DNA from 3 places in the Caulobacter sp. 1776 genome. Region 3 is predicted to be linked to each of the others. Evidence: predicted binding sites of a transcription regulator. Region 3 holds the regulator's gene; each other region holds the start of a gene.
The links. Region 3 encodes LexA, which represses DNA repair genes until DNA is damaged. Its sites were predicted from a motif close to ATGTTCNCNANNTGTTCT; they were not measured.
Positions count from the first base shown of each region.

Region 1: the regulator LexA is predicted to act here: its motif matches at 2,080-2,097, upstream of recA (recombinase RecA).
Region 2: the regulator LexA is predicted to act here: its motif matches at 1,504-1,521, upstream of ssb (single-stranded DNA-binding protein).

Region 1 covers NZ_JBEPMI010000005.1:215,441-220,596, forward strand. Annotated here, with positions in the region: gene ABIC66_RS14670 (DUF885 domain-containing protein) at 1-169, shown strand, start outside; gene ABIC66_RS14675 (sensor domain-containing phosphodiesterase) at 336-1,940, opposite strand; gene recA (recombinase RecA) at 2,202-3,272, shown strand; partial or broken gene ABIC66_RS14685 (helix-turn-helix domain-containing protein) at 3,454-3,630, opposite strand; gene alaS (alanine--tRNA ligase) at 3,950-5,156, shown strand, end outside.
Region 2 covers NZ_JBEPMI010000007.1:71,549-76,704, reverse strand. Annotated here, with positions in the region: gene ABIC66_RS19060 (GNAT family N-acetyltransferase) at 247-783, shown strand; gene ssb (single-stranded DNA-binding protein) at 911-1,420, opposite strand; gene ABIC66_RS19050 (hypothetical protein) at 1,580-1,981, opposite strand; gene ABIC66_RS19045 (hypothetical protein) at 2,002-2,688, opposite strand; gene ABIC66_RS19040 (autotransporter outer membrane beta-barrel domain-containing protein) at 2,748-5,156, opposite strand, start outside.
Region 3 covers NZ_JBEPMI010000007.1:363,261-368,416, reverse strand. Annotated here, with positions in the region: gene ABIC66_RS20250 (ComEC/Rec2 family competence protein) at 1-2,041, shown strand, start outside; gene ABIC66_RS20245 (isocitrate lyase/PEP mutase family protein) at 2,091-2,858, shown strand; gene lexA (transcriptional repressor LexA) at 2,959-3,663, opposite strand; gene ABIC66_RS20235 (class I SAM-dependent methyltransferase) at 3,835-4,692, opposite strand; gene lepB (signal peptidase I) at 4,744-5,156, opposite strand, start outside.

The DNA.
Region 1 (5,156 bases), on a different contig from region 3:
CGGCAAGATCACCTGGTTGCGCGCCCGGGCCAAGGCTCAGAAGGCCCTGGGCAAGAAGTTCGACATCCGCGAATTCCACGACGCGGGCCTGCTTTCGGGCATGACCCCGCTGACCACGCTGGAACGGGTGATCGACGACTACATCGTCAGCAAGGGCGGCAAGGCTTGATCCGGAGAGCTTACTAAATACTCGCCGTCATCCCGCGCTTCATGCGCGGGACCCATAGTTCAGCTTCCCCGTGAGGAAGAGTACTTGCTCCGCACCCGCGGCGGACAAATGGGTCCCGCGAACAAGTCGCGGGATGACGTGTGATTTCGGTGAAGGCCTGTAAAGCCTAGCTCCAGCTCTCCGACGCTCCCGCCCGGCGCGCCACGGCCTTGACCGGCGCGCTGGGCCGCAGGGCCGGCGCCGGCTTGTCGGCCGGCTTGCCGTAAAGCCAGCCCTGGGCGAAGTCGACGCCGGCCGCGCGGACGATGTCCTCGACCTCGACGGTCTCGACCATCTCGGCCACGGTGCGGATCTTCAGGTCGCGGCACAGCTCGACCAGCCGACGCACCAGCGCCCCGTCGCGGCCGTTGTCGGCCAGCTCGCGGACATAGCGGCCGTCGATCTTGACGATGTCCAGGCTCAACTGCTGCAGGTAGGCGAACGAGGACGAGCCCGCGCCGAAATCGTCCAGGCAGACCATCGAGCCCATGCCGCGCAGGCTCTGAATATGCTGGTTGGCGACCGTCAGATTGTCGATCGCGCAGGTCTCGGTGATCTCGAAGATCAGCCGGCCCTTGGCCTCGTCGTGCTTGGCCAGCAGGCGACCGACGTGGTCGACGAAGGTCTCGTTGCCGATCGTGCGACCCGAGACATTCACCGCCAACCGCAGCTTGCGCTCCGGGTCGTTGGCCAGCTTCTTGACCACCTGCTCGACGATCGCGTGGTCCAGCTCCTCGATCAGGTCGAATTCCTCGGCCATGCGGATCAGGGCGAACGGGCTGCCGCCGTCCTCGAAGCGGACCAGGGCCTCGTGGTGATGGGCCAGGCCCGTCGTCAACGACACCACCGGCTGGTAGGCCAGGGTGAAGCGCCGCTGGGTGACCGCGACGCCCAGGGCGCCGGCGCGGGCCAGGGTCCGCTTCACGGACCGGTTCATCGCCTCCGATAGGGTCATCGGCGGCATGTCCTTGAGACCTTCGCGCAAGAAGTCGTCGAGGGCGTAGCGCAGGGCCCGCATGGCGCGGGACGAGGCGCCGCCCTCCACCGGCACGACATGGGCGTGGGCGTCGGCGCTGACCATGCGGGTCAGGCGCTTGATCATGGTCTCGGGACGGTCGTCGCGCTGGCGCAGCAGAGCGAAGCGGTCGGGCGAGAGGCGGGTGGCGGCCGAACCGCCGTGCGACTCGGCTCGAATGGCGCCGGCGACGCGGACGTCCAGGGCGGCGGCCTCGCTCGGCGTCAGACCCTCCCGCATCGCGCCCAGCCCGGCGATCTCCACCATGGCCAGTTCCAGCTCCAGCCCGGTGACGCGGGCGGCCTCGAACAGGCCATTGGCGATGTCGTCGAACGACTCGCGCGGCTGCAGGCCGCCGGCGGGCAGGGGCGGACCGGCCGGCTGGGCGGCCGTCACGGCGCACGAGACGCGGCCGTCGTTCTCCGGCAGGGCGCGCAGGATGACGCGCACGTGGCGCTCCCCGTGGCCCGCGAGGCGCAGCACGACGGGGCCGCGCCGCACGCCGTCGTCGGCGCAGCTGATCATCGCGTCCATCAGCGGCTGGTCGTCGGAATGGAACAGGTCGGACCAGGACTGGCCCGTCAGACCGGCCTCGTTCAAGCCCATCACCTTCTGCGCCGCGCCTAGGGCCAGGCGCACGCGGCCGCTCTGCAGCTCGACGAGAAGGTCGGCGCTGGCGAACGCCAGGCCCAAAAGGCGACGTGGATCGATCGACAAGACGGCAGCCCCCAAGAAGGCGGGAAGCTGCCATGGCGGGGCTTAAGGAGCCGTTGCGCGCGGACAGAGCGCCGTCCTCATATCCGGTTCACCGCCGCGACCTTTTCGCCTACGTCAGAAACGGTCGTTTCTATGCACGAGAACATCTTGCGAACCTGGAACAAAGCATGTACGCCTTTGACATGTTCCACAGGTCGTTGGGACGCGGCGCGGGAAGCGCCGATCGAGCGGCCGGAATCATGGGATAGAGGCGGACAACCAATGACCAGTCAGGCGGCTTTGAAACTCGTGGGCAAAGAAGAAGGCGACAAGCAACGCGCGCTAGAGGCGGCTCTCGCCCAGATCGACCGCGCGTTCGGCAAGGGCTCGGTGATGAAGCTGGGCGAAAAGGGCAAGGTCGAGATGGAGTCCGTCTCCACCGGCTCGCTCGGCCTGGACATCGCGCTCGGCATCGGCGGCTTGCCGAAGGGCCGGATCATCGAGGTCTACGGGCCGGAAAGCTCCGGTAAGACCACCCTGGCCCTGCACGTGGTGGCCGAGGTCCAGAAGGCTGGCGGCACCGCCGCCTTCGTCGACGCCGAACACGCGCTCGACCCGTCGTACGCGCACAAGCTGGGCGTCAATCTCGACAGCCTGCTGGTCTCGCAGCCCGACAACGGTGAACAAGCCCTGGAGATCACCGACACCCTGGTGCGCTCGGGCGCCGTCGACATCGTCGTGATCGACTCCGTCGCGGCCTTGACCCCGAAGGCCGAAATCGAAGGCGAGATGGGCGACAGCCTGCCGGGCCTGCAGGCCCGTCTGATGAGCCAGGCGCTGCGCAAGCTGACCGCCTCGATCAACAAGGCCAACACCATCGTCATCTTCATCAACCAGATCCGTCACAAGATCGGGGTGATGTACGGCAGCCCGGAAACGACCACCGGCGGCAATGCGCTGAAGTTCTACGCCTCGGTGCGCCTGGACATCCGCCGCACCGGCTCGGTGAAGGTCCGTGACGAGATCATCGGCAACAATGTCCGCGTGAAGGTGGTCAAGAACAAGGTGGCCCCGCCGTTCCGCGAGGTCGAGTTCGACATCATGTACGGCGAGGGCATCTCCAAGCTGGGCGAAGTCATCGACCTGGGCGTCAAGGCCGGGATCATCGACAAGGCCGGCTCGTGGTTCTCGTACGGCAGCCAGCGCATCGGCCAGGGTCGCGACAATGTCCGCGAGTTCCTGAAGACCAATCCCGACGTCGCCGCCGATATCGAGGCGGCCGTCCGCAAGTCGTCGCAGAAGATCGAGGAAGAGCTCCTGGTCGGCGGTCCCGAGGACGGCGAGGAGGAATAATCCTCCCAAGGGTTTCGCGGCCTTCGCCCGACCCCGGGCGTTCCCCGCCTTCAACACGCCCGCGGCCGGACCGCCGCGAGGGCCGCGATTTCAGGCCGCCTGGACCCCATGCCAGGCGGCCTACTCTTTTGATCGTGGTTCTTCGTTCGGGAGTGTTGGCCCGGAGGGCCGGAGGAGGAGGCAGCGCCTCATCCCCCAACGCCGCCCGCGCCAGCCACTTGTACCCAGCCTCCGGACTGATCCCGAACCGACGGCATAACTCCCGCCGGTTCGCCCCCTCCAGCATCGCAAGCCTCACGAACGCTCGCCGCTCTTCCATCGCCGACACCTCGCGCCAAGGCCTCCTCAAGAGCCTCATCCAGCCAATCATGTGTCAGCCATCTCCCCGAACACCCGTCAGGCATCTCCCCGGTCTGAACATTTATGCGCGGGACCCATTTGTCCGCCGCAAGTGCGGAGCGGGATGAAGCGCTCGCGCGGAAGCTTAGCGATGGGTCCCGCGCACAAGGCGCGGGATGACGGTGGGGGACGAAAGAGAGAGCTCTCCGCTTTGCCCGTCGCCCTTTTCCTCCCCATCGCGGGCGCCCATCTGCGACTGGGTTTCCCCTTCGCGGAAAACCGCGCTATGCAGCGCCACCGGCCGCCTGCCGGGCCAGTACGCAAGACCTGAGACGCTCATGCCCAGCCTGAACGAGATCCGCAGCACCTTCCTCGACTACTTCGGCAAGGCCGATCACGCGATCACGCCGTCGGCGCCGCTGGTGCCGCAGAACGATCCGACCCTGCTGTTCGTCAATGCCGGCATGGTGCCGTTCAAGAACGTCTTCACCGGCGCCGAGACGCCGGCCCATCCGCGCGCGGTCAGCTCGCAGAAGTGCGTCCGCGCCGGCGGCAAGCACAACGACCTGGACAATGTCGGCTACACGGCGCGCCACCACACCTTCTTTGAGATGCTGGGCAATTTCTCGTTCGGCGACTACTTCAAGGAACAGGCGATCCACCACGCCTGGACGCTGCTGACCGGCGAATACAAGCTGCCCAAGGACAAGCTTCTGGTCACGGTCTACCACACCGACGACGAGGCGGCGGGGCTGTGGAAGAAGATCGCCGGCCTGTCCGACGACCGCATCATCCGGATCTCGACCAACGACAATTTCTGGTCGATGGGCGACACCGGGCCGTGCGGTCCGTGCTCGGAGATCTTCTTCGACCACGGCCCGTCGATCGCCGGCGGCCCTCCGGGCAGCCCCGATGAGGACGGCGACCGCTTCATCGAGATCTGGAACCTCGTGTTCATGCAGTTCGAGCAGCTGGCCGGCGGCGAGCGCGTCTCGCTGCCCAAGCCCTCGATCGACACCGGCATGGGCCTGGAGCGGATCGCGGCCGTGCTGCAGGGCCAGCACGACAACTACGACATCGACCTGTTCAAGACCCTGATCGCCGCCAGCGTCGAGCTGACCGGCGTCAAGGCCGAGGGCGCCCAGGCCCCGTCGCACCGGGTGATCGCCGACCACCTGCGCTCGTCGTCGTTCCTGCTGGCCGACGGCGTCACACCGTCGAACGAAGGCCGCGGCTACGTCCTGCGCCGGATCATGCGCCGGGCCATGCGCCACGCCTATCTGCTGGGCGCCAACGAGCCCCTGATGCACCGCCTGGCCCCGACCCTGGTGGCCGAGATGGGCCAGGCCTATCCAGAACTGCGCCGCGCCGAGGCCTCGATCGTCGAGACCCTGCGCCAGGAGGAAGAGCGCTTCCGCGTCACCCTGGGCCGCGGCATGGGCCTGCTGGACGACGCCACCGCCAACCTGACGGCCGGCGGCGTGCTGGACGGCGAGACCGCCTTCAAGCTCTACGACACCTACGGCTTCCCGCTGGACCTGACCC
Region 2 (5,156 bases), 290 kb from region 3:
TTTGTTGTGATCCCGCAGTGCAATATCCGGGCGTTTCACTAGCACTTCGTCCAAGAACGCGTCCACTGGCGGTTCGCGTTCCAAGCGGTAACAAGAGAATTCGGCAAATAATTCCAATGACAACGTTGTCCGCTCGACGGTCTTGGCGAGCTTTCGGGCATCGGCGCCGGAAATCCGCGAGTTGAGCCGCGGCCGGACGATTGCCGCCGCTTGTCTTCGCGACGCGGAACGCTTCTCCTGGCGTCCGTGAAGCCGCACATCGCCCGACTCGGGGCGTCCCGAAATGACGCGGACGCCATCGCCGACCTGCACACCCGCAGCCGCCGGATCGCCTATCGCGGCCTCTATGGCGACGCCTATCTCGATCATGAGCTGTTCGACGTCTCGCGCGCGGTCTGGCGCGAGCGGTTCGCGACGTTTGATCCGGCGACCGACCTGATCCTAGCGGCTATGGAGGCCGGCGCGCCGATCGGCCTGGCCTACGCCTCGTTTCGCCTGAAACCCGAGATCGGCGCTCTGCTCGACAACCTGCATGTCGCGCCTGAGCGCAAGGGCGGCGGCCTGGGCTCGGCCCTGCTGGCCAGCGTGGCGCGATGGCTGGTCGAGGAGCACGACGGCGCCGCGCTGCATCTCGAGGTCTACGCGCCCAATATGGCGGCGCTGGGCTTCTACCGGCGCAAGGGCGGTGTGGAAGTCGCGCGGTACGCCGAAGTCGTTCCCGGCGGACGGGAGACGGACGTGGTGCGGTATCGCTGGGAACGGCCCTCCGACCTCCGCGCGTAGCGACGACGCTGCGCCCCCGAGAATCTCACACGAAAGCGGCGGGCGCCCGTCCCCGGTTCGCCCGCCGCTCGCCCCCGTGAAGGCGCCGTCGTCGGCTGTCAGCGGCCGCTGCACGGCCTTCACATCTCTAGAAGGGGATTTCGTCGTCCAAGTCGGCCGAGAAGCTCTCGCGCGGGCCGCTGGGCTGGCTGCGTTGACCGCCACCGCCGAAGCTGGAACCGCCGCCGCCCGAATAGCCGCCGCCGTATTCGTCGCCGCCGCCCGCCGAAGCGCCGGCGCTGTCGCCGCGACCGCCCAGCATGGTCAGCTCACCGCGGAACTTCTGCAGCACGATCTCGGTCGAATACTTCTCGACGCCAGTGTTGTCGGTCCACTTGCGGGTCTGGATCGCGCCCTCGATGTAGACGGTCGAGCCCTTACGCAGGTACTGCTCGGCCACCTTCACCAGGTTGTCGTTGAAGATGACCACGCGGTGCCACTCGGTCTTCTCCTTGCGCTCGCCGCTGGTGCGATCGCGCCAGCTCTCGGAGGTGGCGATGCGGAGATTGGCGACGCGGTCGCCCGAACCCAGGCTGCGGATTTCGGGGTCGGCCCCGAGATTGCCCACCAGAATGACCTTGTTGACGCTTCCCGCCATCACTTGACCTTGCTCTCGCCCGGCGACCCTCGCGCCGGAATCTGAGGCGAGACGTTAACGGCCAGCTAACGCCGATGCAAGTTTTGTTCTCACAATGTTCTTGTGGACGAGAAAAACGGTTGTGGACGGACGAAGCGCCCTGCCCTCGCGGTTTAAGCTCTACTGGGCCGGAACGCGGCGGATCGCGCCCGGCACGGCCAGACGGCCATCGCCCGTGCGGACCAGCGACATGAAGCGCGGCCCATCATAGGTCTGGCCGACGTAGATGCCTTCCTTCTCGATGAAGATGAAGGAGCCCTGATAGGCGCCGACCATGCCCTGGCTATTGGACTGGCCCAAGCGCACGAAGCGGATGCGCATGCCTTCCAGCGTGGCCGCGCACTCCTCCAGCTGCGGCACGTTGGTGGCCACCGGGTTGAAGCGCAGCGTCTTGTCCTTGTTGGTCGCGACGTGGAAACAGACGCCCGTCTCGAACGGCGCCTTGATTTCTTTCTGGCAACCGGCGAGCGCGAGACTCGAGGCGGCGAGGACGACGGCGGCGGCGAGGACGGTCTGCTTCATGGATTACACTTATAAACCTATCAGCCGTTCGGGATAGAGCAGTTGGGGCCCTGATCGAACGCGGTGTGGAAGCTGCGGTTGTCCGACGAGATCTCGACGCGGCCCGGCACCAGGCGCAGCGTCTCCTCGCCCCAGCGGCCATAGGTGGCGCCGCCCGAACGCTCGCAGCGGCCGCCGAACAGCTGCTGGGCGCAGGCGTTCAGGGTGATGTCGCCGGGCAGGCGCCGCCATTCGTTGCCGGCGTAACGCCAGCAGGCGCCCAGCGGGGCGTTGGCCGAGGCGCTGGTCGGCGTCGACGGCGAGGCGGGGCTCGAGGGCGTTGTCGCGGCGGGCGCGGTGACGGTCGGGGTCGGCGGCAGCGGCGTCAGGACCGTGCCGGCCTGGTCGGCGGCGGCCAGGGCGCCGGTCTCGTCGACGCCGACGTCCAGGGCGCCGGTGGCGACGCCGTTCTTCTTGGCGCACTCGGCCAGGGTGATCTCGCCGACGAAGGTCCCGCCCACGAAGCAGCGCAGCGGCCGCGCGGGATCCAGCTTGCTGTCGTCGTCGCGTCCGGTCTCGACGATCAGCCCGGCGCGCGAGGCCGGAGGGGCCTCGTCCGGCTTCTTGTCGTGGCCCGTCATGAGCGCCACGGCGATGCCCAGGCCCGCCAGCAAGGCGAGCGCCGCGCCGCCAGCCAGGATGATCCGTCGATCTTTCAGAAAGTCCATGCCCCTGGCTACGACGCGTCGATGACGCTTTCAAGCACGACGGGGCGGAAAGCGGCCGATCAGCCGCCGGTGAGGCGGGTCAGAGCCGCCTGATAGTTCGAGATCTGGTTCTTCAGATAGGCCGGCACCTCGCCACCCGTCTTGCCCGCGCCCGCCGAACCGTCGCTCTTGATCCCCATCGCCGTGTCGGCGATCTCGCGATAGCCGCTGCGCACCGCCGACATGGCGCGCTGGATGACCATGCTGGCGTTCTTGCGCCCCGCTTCGCTGGTCAGGTCCAGTTCGGGGGGCAAGCTCAGGCCGTAGACCGGACCGCTGCCGTCCGCCGAGACGGTCTTGCCGTCGTCGGTCTTGGTGGCGCGCACCACGCCGCCGGCTAGGCCCAGGGAACTCAGAACGTCGGAGCCGCCCTTGCCGGCCACGATCTCGATCGTCGAAGTGTTCGTGGCCGGACTGATCTTCAGCACCCGGCTGTTGCCGTTGGTCGCGACCTCGACCTTGGCGCGATAACCCGAAGCCTTCTTGATCTTGTCGGCGAGGGTTTCGAGCGTGTCGCTGGCCTCGATCTTGATTGTCGTCAGCGCGCCGCGCTCGCGCGTGCGGATCTGGAAGGTGTCGCCCGCCCGGGCCGCGGTCGCCGAGACGATGCGGTCGGACTGGGTGAAGTCCATCTCGCCGCTGGGCAGGCCGAACACGTCGAGGGCCGACGCGCCGCCACTCGAGACCGCCAGCGAGGTCGGTGTCGCGTAGCCGTCCTTGCCGGTCAGGCGCTGGCTCCAGTCGACATTACCGGTGCCGACATTGACCTGGGCGACGTAGCCGTCCTTGGCTCCGATCGTGGCCTCGCCGTCCAGGTTCGCGCCGGCCGAGCCGGTGAACCAAGCCGTCCCGTTCGAGACCGCGAAGCCGGTGACCGTGTCGTCGCCAGTGCCGCCGTAATAGGTCAAAGTGTCGGCGCTGTTGTCGCCGATGTTCAGCGACATGCGGCCGACGAAGGCGTCCATGCCGCCCGACGGCGCGGTCGTCGCACCGTTGATCGACATCAGCGTGTTGGCCGTATAGCCGCCGACATAGAGCTGGCCGCCGTCGATCTTCAGACCGACCAGATCGCCGCCCTTCAGCGAGCCCAGGTCGCGGGTCGCGCCGGCGGTGAGGGTGGCGGTCTTGGTGTAGGTGACGGGCGTCGACTCGTAGGCGCCGTATTTGTTCAGTTGGTTGACGTTCTCGGTGACGACATTGGTGGCGACGTCGAAGCTGCGCAGCATCGCTTCGCCATTCTCCTTGGACCCGACGATGACCTGCGAGCCATTGACGACGATATCGGACACGGAGTCGTTCTCGGCGCCGCCGAACTTTTGGGTGAACAGCGCCTTGGGCTGGCCGCCGGCGTCGGTGGCGAAGGCCGAGAGATAGGCGTCGTAGCCGCCGCTGGGATCCGCGCCCACGGCGCCCGGCAGGTCCGACTTGCTGCGGCCGCCGACATAGAGGACGCCGTCGGCGCCGAAGGCCAAGGCCGTGGCCTCGTCTTCCTGCAGGCCGCCGCGGCGCACCGTCCACTGCTCGTCGCCGTTGGAGTCGTAACGGGTGACGAAGCTGTCGGCGGTGGTCGAGCTGTCGCCGTTGTTGATCGGGCCGTTGACGGCGCCTTGCAGGCGGCCGCTGACCGAGCCGGCCACGGCGACGCTGCCGTCGTCGGCGACAGCGAGCGACAGGCCATTGGCCTCGTCGGTCGCGCCCAGGGTGCGGGCGTACAGCAGATGGCCGGCGCTATCGTACTTCAGCAGGGCGACGTCGCTGTCGCCCTTGATGACCTGCCCGTTAAGATCGGTCTTGCCTTCCACCTGGGTGTCGACGTCGGCCAGCATGTAGATCGAACCGTCCGCCCCGGCGACCGATTTGCGAACGCTGGAGATCGTCCCCTGAAGCGTCTCGCTGAAGACCTTGCCGCCCGGCGCGCCCGCCCCGGCCCCGGCCCCGGTTCCGGCCGAGCTGTATTTGGTCAGGGTGTTTTCGTAGACGGCGTCGTCGGTCTCGGTCTTCTTGTCCGGATCCGGATCGCCCGCCTTGGTCGTGACATAGACGGCCGGCGCCGTGGTCGGCGCGCTGAACGTCAGCTGCTCGACGGAATCGCCCTTCACCTTCAGCGCGAAATCATCGCCGGTGGCCGGCAGCTTCACCGGTTTGCCACCGACCTGAACCGTGCGCTCCTCGCCCGGCGTGCGCTGGACCGCGAAGCTCGTATTGAAGCCCGCGGCCTTCATCTTGTCGTTCATGTAGGTGACGACATTGGCCATGGTCCGGGGCGTCGCGCCCATCTCGGACAGGTCCATGGTCACGTTCGAGGTCACGCCGAAGCTCTTCACCGCGACGTTGAACGAGGCGTTGCCCTGGAACCTCGGCACCTCGTCATCGACCTGCCCACTGTAGAGGGTGTCGGTCGTGTAGGTGTAGGTCGCCTTGGGAACGCC
Region 3 (5,156 bases):
GACGCCCGTCGCGTTCGGCCTCGGCGCGGCCGGCTATCTGGAGGCGCGGGCTGAGCCATCGCTCTGGGCGCTGGGCGGACTGGCCCTGGTCCTGGCCGCGCTCTGGTGGGCGGCGCGGCGCTGGAACGCGCCAGCGCTCATACTCGCCCTGGCCGGACTGGCGGCGTTTGGGGCGGCCGGCGGCCTCGCCGCCAAGATCCGTAGCGACCGCGTAGCCGCGCCGATCATGACGGGCGAGCGGGTCGTGCGGCGGGTGGACGGCCTTGTCGTCGACGTCGTCAGTCCCGGCGCCGGCGGCCCGCGCTTGTTGATCGCGCCGGTAGCGGTGTCGGGCCTGCCGCCTGAGCGGACGCCCCGCCGGATCCGCGTCACGATCGGCGAGAACGAAACGCCCGCGCCGGGTCAGGCGGTGCGGCTGAAGGCGATGCTGGGACCGCCGCCGCCGCCCGCCGCGCCGGGGGCCTACGACTTCGCCCGCGACGCCTGGTTCGATTCCGTCGGCGGCGTCGGTTTCGCGATCGGCGACGTGGATGTCACCGAGCTGGATCCGCCACCCTGGCGCCTGTGGCTGACGATGGCGGTCAATAGCTTCCGCTGGAGCCTGGCCCAGCGGATCTTGCGGCGCATGGGACCGACCAGCGGCGGCATCGGCGTGGCCATGGTGACGGGACACGAAGCCTGGATCACCCAGGACCAGACCGACGCCATGCGCGCCTCGGGCCTGGCGCACATCCTGTCGATCTCGGGCCTGCACATGGCCATCGTCGGCGGTTTCGTGTTCGGGCTGGCGCGCCTCGTCGTGGCGGCGTGGCCATGGCTGGCGTTGCGAGCGCCCGGCAAGAAGATCGCGGCCGTGGCGGGTCTGGTCGCGGTCCTGGGCTACCTCGTCATCTCGGGCGCGCCACCGCCGGCCGAACGGTCGGCGATCACGGCCAGCGTCGCCTTCCTGGCCATCCTGTTCGACCGCCGGGCGATCACCCTGCACGGCCTGGCCGTGGCCGCCTTGCTGATCCTGGCGTTGAAGCCCGAGACGGCCGGCGAGCCGGGCTTCCAGATGTCGTTCGCCGCCACCGCCGCCTTGGTCGCGCTCGCCGAGGCCTGGCCCCAGCCCGTACGGGAGATCTCCACGCCGTGGTGGATCCGCTGGCCGCAGGCCGGGATCGCGTGGCTGACGGCCAGCATCGCGGCCAGCCTGGTCGCCGGCCTAGCGACCGCGCCATTCGCCATGCAGCACTTCAACCGCGTCGCGGTCTGGGGTCTGCCGGCCAATCTGGCGGTCGCGCCCCTGTCCTCGTTCGTGATCATGCCGTTCCTGGCGATCGGGACCCTGCTCGAGCCATTCGGCCTGGGCGCGCCTTTCCTGGCCGTGGCCGGCTGGGGGATCGACGCCATGGTCGGGATCGCCAACGGCTTCGCCGATGCGCACGGCGCCCAACGGATCGTGGCAAGCGCGCCCCCACAGGTGCTGGTGGTCGCATTTCTGGGCCTGATGATCCTGTGCCTGTGGCGCGGCAAGCTGCGCTGGATCGGCGCGCCGCTGGCCCTGGCCGTCGCCCTGTGGCCAAGACCCGCGCCGCCGGACGCCTGGATCGCCGCCGACGGGGCGACAGCGGCGGTGCGCTCGGGCGACGCCGCCGTGCTGCTGCGCACCGACGCCAAGCGGTTTGGGGCCGAGCTGTGGGCGCGGCGACGGGGCCTGACCCCAGCGACCTGGAGCCTCTATGCCTGTGACAAGCGCACCTGCGCCCCGGCTCTGGGGGCTCCGGTCCGGCTATCGATCGCCTGGAGCCGCAAGACGCCGGACGCCGAGACGCTGTCAGGCCTTTGCGTGCGCAGTGAGGTGGTGGTGGTCCGCGCGGCTGCGCCGGAACGGATCCCGCCTTTGTGCGCCGACGCGGTGCTGCTGACAGCCGAGGATTTCGCTCGAGGCGGCGCCGCGGAGCTCTATCGCCGCCCGGATGGCTGGCGCATCGTCTGGGCCCAGCCCTTGCGCGGCGACCGCCCTTGGAGCGGCCTGCTGACACCCCATGTCACACCCTGACGCTAAGCGTCGTCATGAGCGCGAGCCAACGCGCCTCGGAGGAGTAGCCATGTCCAATCCGTTCGCCGCCCGCCGCGCGGCCTTCCGCGCGCTGCATGCCGAAGGCTGCTTCGCCCTGCCCAATCCGTGGGACGCCGGCAGCGCCAAGCGGCTTCAGAAGCTGGGCTTCAAGGCCCTGGCCTCGACCAGCGCCGGCATGGCCTGGGCGATGGGTAAGGACGACGGCCAAGTCACCCGCGACGAGGTGGTCGCACACCTGCGCTATCTTTGCGCCGTCACGGACCTGCCGGTGAATGCCGACTTCGAGAACGGTTTCTCCGACACCGCCGAGGGCGTCGGCGAGAATGTGACCCTGGCCATCGAGGCCGGCGTCGCGGGCCTGTCGATCGAGGACTGGTCGGGAACCGGCCTCTATGACCTTCCGGTCGCCGTGGAGCGCCTCAAAGCCGCCCGGGCCGCCATCGACGTCTCCGGCCAGGACGTGATGCTGGTCGGGCGCACCGAGGGCTACCTGCGGGGCGTTCGCGACCTGGCTCCGACGCTCGAGCGCCTCAAGGCCTACGCGGCGGCCGGAGCCGATGTTCTCTACGCGCCGGCGGTCACCGATCCCGATGAGATCAAGGCCATTGTTGAGGCCGTCGCGCCCAAGCCGGTCAACGTCCTGTTCTGGGGGGCGGAGATGTCGGTCGACAGCCTGGGGGCGCTGGGTGTGCGCCGGGTCAGCACCGGCGGTTCGCTGGCCGCCGCCGCCTGGGCCGGCTTCGACAAGACGGCCAAGCTGCTGGCGGAGGAGGGGCGTCTGACGCCCAAGGCCTAGTTCCAAGTGTCATCCCGGACGGTCTAAAGGACCGATCCGGGACCGCCGGAAACGCCGAGCTTGCGGCGGTCCCGGCTTTCGCCGGGATGACAGAATAACGTTAGTGATACCGGCGGATCAGGCCGACCAGCTTGCCCTGCACCTCGACCTGGTCGGGGCCGAAGATGCGGGTCTCGTACTTGGGGTTGGCCGCTTCCAGGGCGATCGAGCCACCCTTCTTGCGCAGGCGCTTCAAGGTGGCTTCCTCGCCGACCAGGGCGACGACGATTTCGCCCGAGGTGGCGGTGTCGCCCTTCTTGATGATGACGTAGTCGCCGTCGAGGATGCCGGCCTCGATCATCGAGTCCCCTTGGACCTCGAGAACATAGTGTTCGCCGCCGCCCAGCATCGACTCGGGCACTGGCAGGCGCTCGCGCTCGTGCTGGATGGCGTCGATCGGCGTGCCGGCGGCGATCTTGCCGAGGATCGGCAGCTCGCGGCTGTCGTTGGCTGGGGCCGCGGTCGTTTGGGCCGGGGGCGGCGCGCCACCGCCTTCGAACACCTGCGGGCGGAAGGCGCCCCGTCCCTTGGGCGGCGCCGCGGTCGTGGCCTGCTGCGGCAGCTTCACCACCTCAAGCGCTCGGGCCCGGTGGGCGAGGCGGCGGATGAAGCCGCGCTCCTCCAAGGCGGTGATCAGCCGGTGGATGCCCGACTTCGAGGCCAGATCCAGGGCCTCCTTCATCTCGTCGAACGAGGGGGAGACGCCGGTCTCCTTGATCCGCTCGTGGATGAACATCAGCAGTTCGTGCTGCTTACGGGTGAGCATGGCGACCTCGGCTGGAGCGCGGAACAAACCGCAAACCTTGCGAATGTTCTCTAGGCGTTCCGCGTCAAAGTCAAGTCACGGCCACGGCGGGTCGGAAAGATCAGTAAAATCAACAGCTACGTCCGGCGACGCGGTAAATAGCCACCAGAATCAAAAGCTTAACGAAAGCTTTCAGGCGCGCTTGCGGGCCACGATGATATCCTGGTCCTGCATGGGCTGACGCCGCCAGACCCCCAGGGCCTGGTTGAGCACGTCGAGACCCAGTTCGTCGTACTGAACGAGGACCGGCTCAAGGTCGTAGCCGATCACCGACTCGGGCAGGTCCGGCGTCGCGGTCCAGCAGCCGTCCAGGGCGTGGACGAAATCGAAAGCGATCTGGCCGTTGCCGGTATTGTCGCGGGCCTCGTCGTCGATCAGGTACCAGGAGACGATGCTGATGCCGCCGGGCTTCAGCACCCGGGCGATCTCGCGCGAGAACTGGTCCTTGTCCTCGGTCAGCAGGTGGGTGAACACCGAGCCTAGCCAGACATAGTCGAAGCTGGCGTCGGAATACGGGAAGACGAAGGCGCTGGCCGGCTGCGAGCCTTCCGGATTGTACCGGTCGCTGTGCATGTCGGCGTGGATGAAGTCGAAGCGTGGATCGCCGACGGCGATGTTGGCTTTGCACCAGGCGATGGCCTGGGCCATCACGTCGAAGCCGCTGTACCGGCCGTTCTCGTCCAGATAGTCGACCAGGGGCGCGGCGGCGCGACCGATGCCGCAGCCGACATCGAGAATGGCGTGATGCGGCTGCAGTCCGGCCTCGATGAACAGCCGCTTGAACTCCTGACCGACCCGGACGAAGTCGGCGTCGGCGGCCCCGACCAGGTGCCAGAGCTCTTGCGGGGCGGCGACCGCGTTGGGGTCGACCGGCGGCTCGATAACGACGGCGGGCGCGCCGCTCAAGGCGCGGCGCAGGCGGCCCAGAACCGGGCGCAGCGGCGCGGGCGTGGCGTTACGCAGCGCCGCCAGGAAAGAGCCGTCCCGCATCCGATTCCCTTTCGATCCGAAGCGGGCCGGACCCTAGCGGCGCGCCGGGCTCTAGCCAACCTTGGGCGCGGGCAGCTTGCGGAAGGTGCGATCCAGCCGCAGGCCGTGACCGTTCCACGAGAACAGCACGCGTTCGGCGCGGCCGACCAGGTTCTCGGCCGGGATGAAGCCCATGCCCAGTTCCGGCGGTAGGTCGGCGTCTCGCGCCACGTCCCAGGGACAGGAGGCATAACCCTTGGCGGTCGAGCCCGGATTGAAGCGACTGTCGGCCGAGTTGTCGCGATTGTCGCCCATCACGAAATAGCAGCCGGCCGGCACGGTATAGACGCCTGTGTTGGCGGCCGGGGTGTCGGCGCCGAAGCTGTTGGTGGCGTAGGTCCGGCCGTTCGGCAGGGTCTCGCGCAGGTGGCGCACGGGGATCGGATAGGCGTCCGGCGCGCCGTCGGCGTCGATCCCGGTCAGGG